DNA from 3 places in the Brevibacillus sp. BC25 genome. Region 3 is predicted to be linked to each of the others. Evidence: riboswitches for the same ligand, from Rfam matches in the RefSeq annotation. Region 3 holds a riboswitch; each other region holds the start of a gene.

Region 1 (3,275 bases), on a different contig from region 3:
CTGGATCGCTACTCCCACGACAGACAGACCTGCGCCGACGATCGCCCCCAAAAGTACACGCGGAAAGCGAATATCCCAAATAATCGTTTGCTCCCCTTTGGACCAATCCACCTCAATCCACTGGGTCAACATCGGAATTTTTGATAAGGCGATTTTCCATACCGTTGTCGGCTTAATCTCCACTGATCCCAAGGTAACTGCGAACGTAATGGAGAGGAAGAGTCCGACCAGTAGAGTAATGATGATATAAGGTAACTTGATCTGTTGCAGTGCTATTCCCTCCCTTAAAAGGGGCGTACTTTATTTGAATTTATCCGGGTAGAGTCCTTCCGCCAAAATTTTCAGCGCAATCGGTGCTCGAACGCCTTCAGAAGCCGCAGACAATGGCAATACCATTAGTTGTTGATTTTTAATCGCCGGGATATCCGCCAGTTCTTTTTTGGACAAAAGAAAATTACGTTTTTGCTCAACGGTTCTATCACCGTAGTCTACGATAATAATTACGTCTGGATTGCGACTCACTACTTGTTCCCAACTAACCTCTGCCCAACCCTTTTGAATGTCATCAAAAATGTTCTTACCGCCAGCAGTCTTGATTAAGGACGTCATGTAGTTGTTGGCTGCTGTGAATGGTTTATCTTCCCCGTTGTCGTACACGAACACCTTAAGTGGCTCGTCCACCTTGCCAATTTTACTAAGCGTTTGGTCCATTTCACTCTTCATTTTGTTGATCAAATCATTGGCTTTGTCTTCCACACGGAAAATGCGTCCAATATTCGTAATGTCTGCAAACACATCGTCGATTGTCGGTCCAGGAATGCTAGATGACGCTTGCAGGTAAGATTTGATGCCGAGCTTTTCCAAATCCTGCATCGATCCTACACCTTTTTCTCCGAATCCACTTTTCCATCCGGCGTACACGAAGTCTGGGTTCGCTGCCATCAACACTTCTTTGGTTGGATACTTATCAGACAGTACCGGAATCTTGTCGTAATCTGCTTTTAACTCTGGAAGGATTTCATCGTCTAGGTAAGCGGTTCCGACCATTTTATCAGCAAGGCCCAATGTCAGCATAATTTCGGTGACGTGTTGGTTCAATGTCACGGCACGCTCAGGTGCTGTTGGATAGGTCATTTCGATACCATTATTGGTGAGTGTTACTGGCTTGCCTTCTGCTGCTGGAGCAGCTGTTTGTTCTATTTTGGCTGGAGCTTGTGTTGTCGTAGTGGAGCCGCATGCCGAAACCAAAAGCATGGCAGCTGTCATGATACCGAAAGCTAGTCCTTTCATTACTGTATGTGATTTGTTTGCCTTAAACACCTGAAATCCCCTTTTCTGTATGTATATGATGGGTTGAACGAAATCCTCTACAAAAAAAGCACCCCCCATTTCAATCGGGAGGTGCATGACAAACGTAGATGTAGCTATAAGCAGGCACAAAGTGCCCTTTCATAGACTGCTTCCACATCTGCCCCATCCTCGTGGGTCGATTGTAAATGATCGCATGGCAGGTCTCCTGGCTTACGGATCAACACACCCAGCTACCTTCCCATTTTTCGTCTCGCAAAAAACAGTGGCTACACGCTAGGCGCTCCTCGTTACAGTGGCGGGACCGCGCCGGCTTCTCACCGGACTTCCCTTTTAAGCTGACGGCATATGCCATCCAGCACCATTCGATACGTATTCAATTTTTACGATTTATTCATTAGTTGATAGAAGTCAGTTTTTTCGGGAACTGCGTGAGAATTTCAACGCCCGTTTCCGTAACCAATACATCGTCTTCAATCCGCACTCCGCCTACACCTGGCAGATAGATGCCTGGCTCGATCGTAAAGACCATCCCTGGACGAAGCACTTCTTGGTTCTGGCTGTGAACAGATGGATATTCATGTACATCCATCCCAAGTCCATGCCCCAGACGGTGCATGAAGTATTCTCCGTAGCCTTTTGCAGTGATGACATCGCGAGCAGTTTTATCCAAATGCGCAAAGGTCACACCCGGACGAATCTCAGCAATTGCCGCTTCGTTGGCAGCCAATACCGTCTCGTAAATTTCTTGTAGCTGGGCACTGATCTCTCCTACAGCAAAGGTACGAGTAATATCGGATACATATCCGTTCGCTGCTACCCCGATATCAAACAAAAGCAAGTCGCCTTCTTGGACCTGGCGCGTTCCTGGTTTCCCGTGTGGCAGTGCCGACTTCTCCCCTGCCAATACCATGGATGTAAAGGATGGACCTTCCGCACCCAAGCGCTTCATCTGGAATTCCAGCTCAGCTACGATTTCCGTCTCGGTCATACCTGTCTTGACTTTTTTCAGGGTCTCCCGCAAGGAATCTTCGACCAACTGAACAGCATGCTTCAGACGATCCACTTCATCCGCGGATTTGATCAAACGCATTTCACGAAGTGGCTCTTCCACGTCCACATAGCTCGACGCCAGAACAACTTGTCCAAGTGCTTCATAGCGCTCGACAGTCATATGACTTTTCTCAATACCGAGCTTCGTCAAGTTCGCTGGCAATACTTGCTTGAGGATTTCATACGGGTTTTGGATATCCGTATGTGTATGGATATCTTGAACGAACGAAGCCTCTGCCGCTGCCTCACGATCAAGAGCAGGTACAATTAAAGAAGGTTTGCCCTCAGCAGGAATAACGAGACCCATAAAACGTTCATGCGGGTCTGTAAAAAATCCGGTCAAATAGTAGACGTGCTTGGGAGAGGTAATCAACACCGCGTTCAGCTCTTGCTCTGTCAAAAACGTGTGGAGCTTCGAAATGCGCTCTTGAAACAACTTCTTCACCCTGCTTTCACCAATTATTCTATTGCGAGAATACCACTTCCCCATCAAAAAAAGAAGACTTCAATTGAAAAATCTACATCGTATCGGACAACCTAAGGGTGGGGTGAAAACGAAAATGGAACAAATACTCGTTCATCAGGATGGCAAGCAGTTTGCTTTTCACATATCGGGAAAAGGCAAGCCGTTATTGTGTATCCATGCGCCATGTATCGGCTCTCTCAATTTTGTTTATCAGCAAACACTCGCAGATACATATCAGCTCATTGTCCCTGATTTGCCCGGACACGGCGACAGTTCACCGATGGAGAAGCCCTTTTCCATTGGTGAGCTGGCAGAACAGCTCCATAAGCTGATCCCGTCGCTCGGCATTGAACGTCCCTTTATTTTGGGGTACTCCCAAGGTGCTTCTATCGCCCTTGAATATTGTCTTCGATTTCCTGATCATGCACAAGGCGGTATACTCGTGAGC
Region 2 (3,275 bases), on a different contig from region 3:
GTCATCTCTTGCAGTGCGGCTCGTTTGTATACAAGCGGTTTCCCCTTCCACAGCACCTGTCCCTGCTGTGGCTCGATGATCCCGTTTCCATGCAAGAACAAGGTCGACTTCCCACAGCCATTTCGTCCCAAAAGGACACATTTTTTTCCCTCTGGAATCCATAAGGACAGCCCTGACAGGACGGGTCCCCGCCCTCCCGAATACGTGTACTGCAAATCGATGAACTCCAACAACCTTGATGTCATAACCACCAACCTCCTGTCCACCACTCAAGCAGTACCAGCAGCATACAGCCTACGATTGACTCCCACTCATAGCGTCGCGAACGAGCATGTGTATGAAACGAGAGCACCTGCATGCTCTCCCCGAAGCCTCTAGCCGCCATTCCTTTGTGCAAAGCTTCGTATTTGCGCATTGCTCTGACAAACAATTGCGCAACGAGAACCCCTGCATCTCGAAGCGTCGCGCGGAAGCCGCGGTGACCTCCCCGAGAACGTTGGGCAATCCATAGCTGGTGAGAAATCGTTACCAACACAAAAATAAACCGATACATGATCATTAATAAGTCAGTCACAAGGACAGGCATACGAAGCCGGCGAAGTACCTGCAAGGTTTCAGCAAACGGCACGGTAAACAAAATGAAAGCAAAGCAAGATAAGCTCGCCATGGTACGCCAAAACAAAACCCAAACTTTACCAAATGATGACATAGGCACATAGAGCACATACGAACCCAACTCCCATGCTGCCACGACCTGGACGTGTACTTCTCCTGCTCTCGCCCCTTCTACCAATAGGGCAGGGAGCCCCGACACGAAAAACGAGAGCGACACGATCATAAAGGCACAATAGATACGGACAGGAATACGGGCATACACCACTACCCATACCGTCATCCAAACAACGACGGCCATCTGCATCCATACATGTCCCACCAAGACGAGTAGTAACAATGCACTCGCCAGCAATAGCTTATGAGCTGGCGGCAGACGTTTCAGCCTGTTTTGATAAGAGAGAGAATCAGGTTGCAGCCCGTTCATTTTTTCCGTTTATCCAACCGACCTTTGTACAAGCCTACAGCGTAGCCAACCACTCCCGCTCCCAACGCCGCCTGCACCGCAAACAATAGACTCTCCGTCTCTCCCCCTGGTGGTTCTATCAGCGGTTGAAACCACGGCTCGTAGTTCGGAGCAATTTCCTTGATCGCTTCCTCTGCCACGCCGTCTGCGCCGCCAAATTCCGAATCCTGCACCAGCAACAGCGGGACAATCGCGAGTACGATTACCCCCAAGAGTAAAAGCCAGTTCCATCCTTTTTTCACAGCGATTCCTCCCGTTTGAGCAAACGAAGCTGTGTAAGCTCTTTTGCGTTGTAAGATAACAACCAGTTCCAAACGAGGACGGTCAACAGACCTTCACTGATTGCGAGCGGTACTTGCGTGAATGCAAAAATTCCTGCAAATTTGGCAAACGAGGCCAACACTCCACCAGATTCAGCTGGAAATGCGAGTGCCAGTTGAATCGAAGTCACCACATAGGTAGCGAGGTCAGCCAAAGCAGCCGCCGCAAAAACAGCCAGACGTTGGCTTCCGTTGACCTTCATGATCATCCGATAGATTCCGTATGCCACCAGTGGTCCTACTACAGCCATGGATACAGCATTTGCCCCTAGTGTAGTCAAACCTCCATGTGCCAAAAGCAAGGCTTGAAACAAGAGCACCATGCTCCCTAACACAGACATCGCAAAAGGCCCAAACATAATGGCGCCAAGCCCCGTCCCAGTCGGGTGAGAGCTGCTACCTGTAACCGAAGGGATTTTCAATGCAGATAAAACAAACGCAAACGCTCCAGCAACGCCAATAAGGAGCTTCATTTCGGGATGTTCTTTTACAATCTTGTTAATCGAGCGAATCCCAAGAATAAAAAATGGCAAGAAGACAGCCCACCAAAATAAGGCCCAGGATAATGGCAAATACCCTTCCATGATGTGCATCGCATGTCCTGTCTCTGGTTCATTGAGCAAAAAATACAGGACAAAGCCCGCGATCATCAGACAAGTCGATACGAGACGAGATCGATTCATGTTCATTCCTCCTTCACTGACTTTTGTTCTTTGCCTACAAACAAAAAAATCCCATCCATCAATGGACGAGATGTGCACACAAAACAACAGACTGACTATACAGCCTCATTGCCTCGTATTCACCGCTCCTTTCCGCGAAGGTTCTGTGGGTGTGGCTACTAGGTAGGTCTCCTGGCTTCCAGATCTATGCGCTCTTTGTCCTTCCCCATACGAAAATGAGTGGTTTCCTTCTCAAAGAGAGCTCCCTGGTTACAGTGGCGGGACCGCTCGGGACTTTCACCCGATTCCCTGTTACCCTTTATGCGTCACATAAAGGCACCTAACGCCGACAATATGAAATTGACAGACAATTCATGTTTGTCCACATCATTATACCGGATCACTACATAAATCGGAAGAATATAAGCAAAAACGCATAAGTCGATGACCCACTACAAACGGAGCCATCTACCTATGCGTACTTGTTCTATCTATTCTTTTGCGTCTACGCCAATTACTTCACTAATATGTTTAAAACCATCGCGCTGCATGAGCTTGAGCAGCTTTTTGTTAATTTGTTTGGCGATACCTGGGCCCTGATAAATCATCCCCGTATACACCTGAACGAGACTGGCTCCTGCTCGGATTTTCGCGTAGGCGTCTTCGCCGTTATAAATACCTCCGACACCGATGATTGGTACCTTGTCTCCTACTTCTTGATAAATCTCCTTCACCCAAGCAGCGGAACGCTCCGTAAGAGGTCTTCCGCTCAAGCCACCAGCTTCCTCGGCAAATCGATGTCCGGAAACCGCCTCGCGTGACAGTGTCGTATTGGTAGCGATAATTCCGGAAATGCCTTCTTCAACAGCAGCGTGAACAACATCACGCATGTGCTCATCCGACATGTCTGGTGCTACTTTCAGCAATATCGGTTTTTTCTTGATGGCACGCGCTTCCATTTCGGTCGCCTTTTCCCTTACTGCACGCACCAAATGACGCAAGCTCTCTGTTTCCTGCAAGTCACGCAGATTCGGGGTATTCGGAGAGCTGATGTTAATGACGAAATAGTGACCGTATGCATAGAGCATGTCCATACATTTGATATAGTCGATGGCCGCCTCTTCATTCGGCGTTACTTTGTTTTTCCCAATGTTAATCCCAATCGGAACATCTGAGTATGCGTAACCGACCAAATGCTGGGAAGCCAAATACGCA
Region 3 (3,275 bases):
CGATATTGAGCGATGCCAGATTGCAGCTAATGTCTCGACGGATGATATCCATCTCTCCGTAATTACTAATCGTCGAAGTCTCCTGCAACTGGAAGATTTCCGTGCACAGGTTGGACATTTTCACTGAACCAAGATCTTTCAGCGCATGGTTGTTGTTCGCATTCGTTTTGTTCATGATGTAAGGATAGCCCGATTCCATTTGAATCATCGCGATTTTGGTCAACATCTCGCGTGCGCTCATGACGGTCTTTTTCTTGATGCGATCGTTTGCCAAGAGCTCCTCGTACATATCATCGAGGTCCATATCATCCAGATGCACGCCGTATTCTTTGTACACGGAGTACGGAGCAAACACAGTCAATGGCTTGTTTTCCTCAGCTAGCTTGTAGAAAACGTTTGGTACGATCAGGCCGATGGACAACGTTTTGATGCGTGCTTTTTCATCCGCATTGATCTTTTTGCAATCGAGAAACTCGTTGATATCCCAGCCGAAGATGTTGTAGTACGCTGCTCCTGAGCCTTTGCGTTGCCCCATTTGATCCGCGTAGGAAAACGCATCTTCCAACAGCTTGAGAACGGGCATAACACCTTTTGCTGCGCCCTCGACGCCTTTGATCGGCTCTCCTCGTCCGCGAAGCTTGGACAGGTTCACAGCTACACCGCCGCCAATTTTGGATAGCTGCATACAAGTTCCCAAAATAAAGTTGATGGAGTTCAGTGCATCATCCATTTCGAGCAAGAAGCAGGAGACCATTTCTCCACGGCGGCTTTTGCCTGCATTCAGGAAGGTTGGGGTCGCCGGCTGCAAGCGTTGATCCATCATAGAGACAGTTAAACGCTTGGCTAGCTCAAAGTCACCTTGTCCAAGGGACAGTGCCACTACGGCCACCCGGTCTGGATACTGCTCCAAGTACATCGATTTATCGTTCGTTTTCAAGGCGTAATCTTTATAAAATTTGGAGATAGCCATGTACGAAGCAAATTGAAAATCAGCGTCATAGGCCAAACGGAAAACTTCATCGACCTGCTCAACAGTGTATGTTTCATAGACGTTTTCATAGAAGTCATTCTCGATCAAATAGTCCATGCGTTCTTTGACACTGCCAAAAGTCATCGTGTTGGACTGCACTTCTTCCATGAAGACCGCAACCGCTTCCCGATCCTTTTCCAGTTGATAAAATCCGTCGTTGCCACGCTGCATCAGTTCGTTGTTCAATTCAATATGCCGCAATTGCTGCCACCCCACTCGTAAATTGTTCCACGTCACGGCCGGTACCGGACAGTTCAAATTTAGAAATCACCGGAACGCCATATAGGCTCGCGATCGTATCCGCGCTTTTAGCAAAGCTGGTTCCCCAGTTGCGGTTGCCGCTGGCGGATACTCCGCGCAGATTGACATGATTTCGCTTCAGGAACGTCGCCACCTTCTCCGGCACTTGTCCGAATCCCGTCGTGTATGTTATCAAAATGAACGGCTCGTCCAGCACCATTTCTTGATTAATTTCCACATGTGGCAAATTAATTTTGTTGACGAATCTTCGGACGTTTCCTGTTTTTGAATCAAAAGCGATTAGCATGTCCCTCATCCTATCCTGCTATTTTTACTCTGTATGTATGTTATTTAGCCAAAGTAAAAGCGCATCCGACGTTTACATGCCGAATGCGCGTGATGACTTCCATCTAGCAATTCGCAAATGCGAATTGAGCGCTCGAACACTTCCCTATCTCCCGTAGGTTAAACAGTGCAAGCGGTTAGGCAGGTCTCCTGGCTTTTGGATCATCGCTCCATTTGCACCTTCCCGATCGGTCATGATCAGTGGCATTCTTTCGCAAATGGAACTCTCTCATTACAGTGGCGGGACCGCGTCGGATTCTCACCGACTTCCCTATTAAGTCTACCAAATCTGGCTGGTAAACACCTTACCGCATCAATATGTAGTTGGTAAAACTTACTTTACCTCAATATATCGTAGGAGTCAAGCTCAGTATGGGCTCTTTTCGAAAACTAACTATTCTCCTTTTTCGGCTATTGCCAATCTCTGGTTCTCGTTCATATAATAGATTTTGTGCGTGTTGGTTAGCCTTGGAGAGATTGGAGAGTAGCCCTCATGAAAAGCACCGACTATCAACCTGTCGTCATTCCTCGTTCTTTCAGTAAAATCATGACTTATCAAGAGCGGGACTATCATATTTTCGTAAGTATACCTGCCGATCCCCCTCCGGAATCAGGCTTTCCCGTCATATATTTGCTAGATGGCAACTCTGTATTTGCAACTATGACCGAAGCGATACGGATACAGTCACGCGGTCCTGAACGAACTGGCGTGTATCCTGCTATCGTCGTCGGGATTGGGTATCCAACGGACGGTCCGTACCATCCTGCCCGTTTCTTTGATTACACGTATGAGGTTCCTGTCTCGGAGCTTCCTGGCAACCCAAAAGGAGCCGACTGGCCTCAGATGGGGGGAGCAGAACAGTTCCTGACCTTTTTGGAGGAGGAGCTCAAGCCTAGCATCGAAAAAGACTTCCCCGTCGATCGGACGCAGCAAGCGATTTTTGGACATTCGCTAGGTGGCTTGTTTGTCTTGCATGTACTTTTGTCGAGACCACACGCTTTTCAGCGGTATATAGCTGGCAGTCCCTCGATCCACTGGAATGAGAATGTGCTGCTTGCGAAGGAGAGTCAATTGCCGGGCCTGCTGACAGAGGAGCTCGACGTCCATGCGCTTCTCACCATCGGAGAGTTGGAAAACGATGGGCGATTCTTGGTCAAAGAAAAAGCCCTGGCGATGATCGAACGATTGTCCTCCATGGGCAAAGGTCAGATCAAGGCTTCCTTTAAAGAATTTGCTGACGAAAATCATTCGTCCGTCTTGCCAGCCTTAATTAACCAAGGACTCAAATTCGCTACGAAAAAAACTGCCCGCTAAAAACGGGCAGTTTTTGTTTATCATGACTCGTTTACTGTAGAGATAACACTTTGGTGATTTGGGGTAGCTCTTCGATGGCAGATACAATCGTCGGTGTAATCTCTTCATCAGTCACAGAGATAAGCAGGGCATTCTTCCCTTTTTGCTCGCGCGATACATTCAACTTGGAAACATTGATTTGATGTTCGGCCAGTTTTCGTGAGACATCATAAATCACGCCTGGATAATCGATATGGCGAACCAACAATCCATGTGCCCCCGGAGGTATGCGACACGCGCAGTAATTGATTTCACTGATGTACACTTCTCTCCAATCTTGCGCGAAGGTGTACTTGTTCGCTCCTA

Evidence for each region. Region 3 has a riboswitch for cobalamin ahead of nrdI (class Ib ribonucleoside-diphosphate reductase assembly flavoprotein NrdI). Riboswitches for the same ligand answer to the same signal wherever they lie in the genome.
Region 1: linked by a shared signal. The riboswitch ahead of PMI05_RS24525 (ABC transporter substrate-binding protein) and the one ahead of nrdI (class Ib ribonucleoside-diphosphate reductase assembly flavoprotein NrdI) in region 3 are both predicted to bind cobalamin.
Region 2: linked by a shared signal. The riboswitch ahead of PMI05_RS05660 (energy-coupling factor ABC transporter permease) and the one ahead of nrdI (class Ib ribonucleoside-diphosphate reductase assembly flavoprotein NrdI) in region 3 are both predicted to bind cobalamin.

What each region holds. Positions count from the first base shown of each region.
Region 1 covers NZ_AKIX01000110.1:76,885-80,159, forward strand. The annotation lists gene PMI05_RS24520 (iron ABC transporter permease) at 1-231, opposite strand, end outside; gene PMI05_RS24525 (ABC transporter substrate-binding protein) at 301-1,320, opposite strand; cobalamin riboswitch at 1,489-1,689, opposite strand; gene PMI05_RS24530 (Xaa-Pro peptidase family protein) at 1,706-2,797, opposite strand; gene PMI05_RS24535 (alpha/beta fold hydrolase) at 2,922-3,275, shown strand, end outside.
Region 2 covers NZ_AKIX01000025.1:19,151-22,425, forward strand. The annotation lists gene PMI05_RS05645 (energy-coupling factor ABC transporter ATP-binding protein) at 1-245, opposite strand, end outside; gene cbiQ (cobalt ECF transporter T component CbiQ) at 242-1,039, opposite strand; gene PMI05_RS05655 (energy-coupling factor ABC transporter substrate-binding protein) at 1,036-1,320, opposite strand; gene PMI05_RS05660 (energy-coupling factor ABC transporter permease) at 1,317-2,081, opposite strand; cobalamin riboswitch at 2,225-2,419, opposite strand; gene PMI05_RS05665 (quinone-dependent dihydroorotate dehydrogenase) at 2,552-3,275, opposite strand, start outside.
Region 3 covers NZ_AKIX01000102.1:4,431-7,705, reverse strand. The annotation lists gene nrdE (class 1b ribonucleoside-diphosphate reductase subunit alpha) at 1-1,231, opposite strand, end outside; gene nrdI (class Ib ribonucleoside-diphosphate reductase assembly flavoprotein NrdI) at 1,218-1,577, opposite strand; cobalamin riboswitch at 1,738-1,938, opposite strand; gene PMI05_RS23295 (alpha/beta hydrolase) at 2,109-2,930, shown strand; gene PMI05_RS23290 (ACT domain-containing protein) at 2,962-3,275, opposite strand, start outside.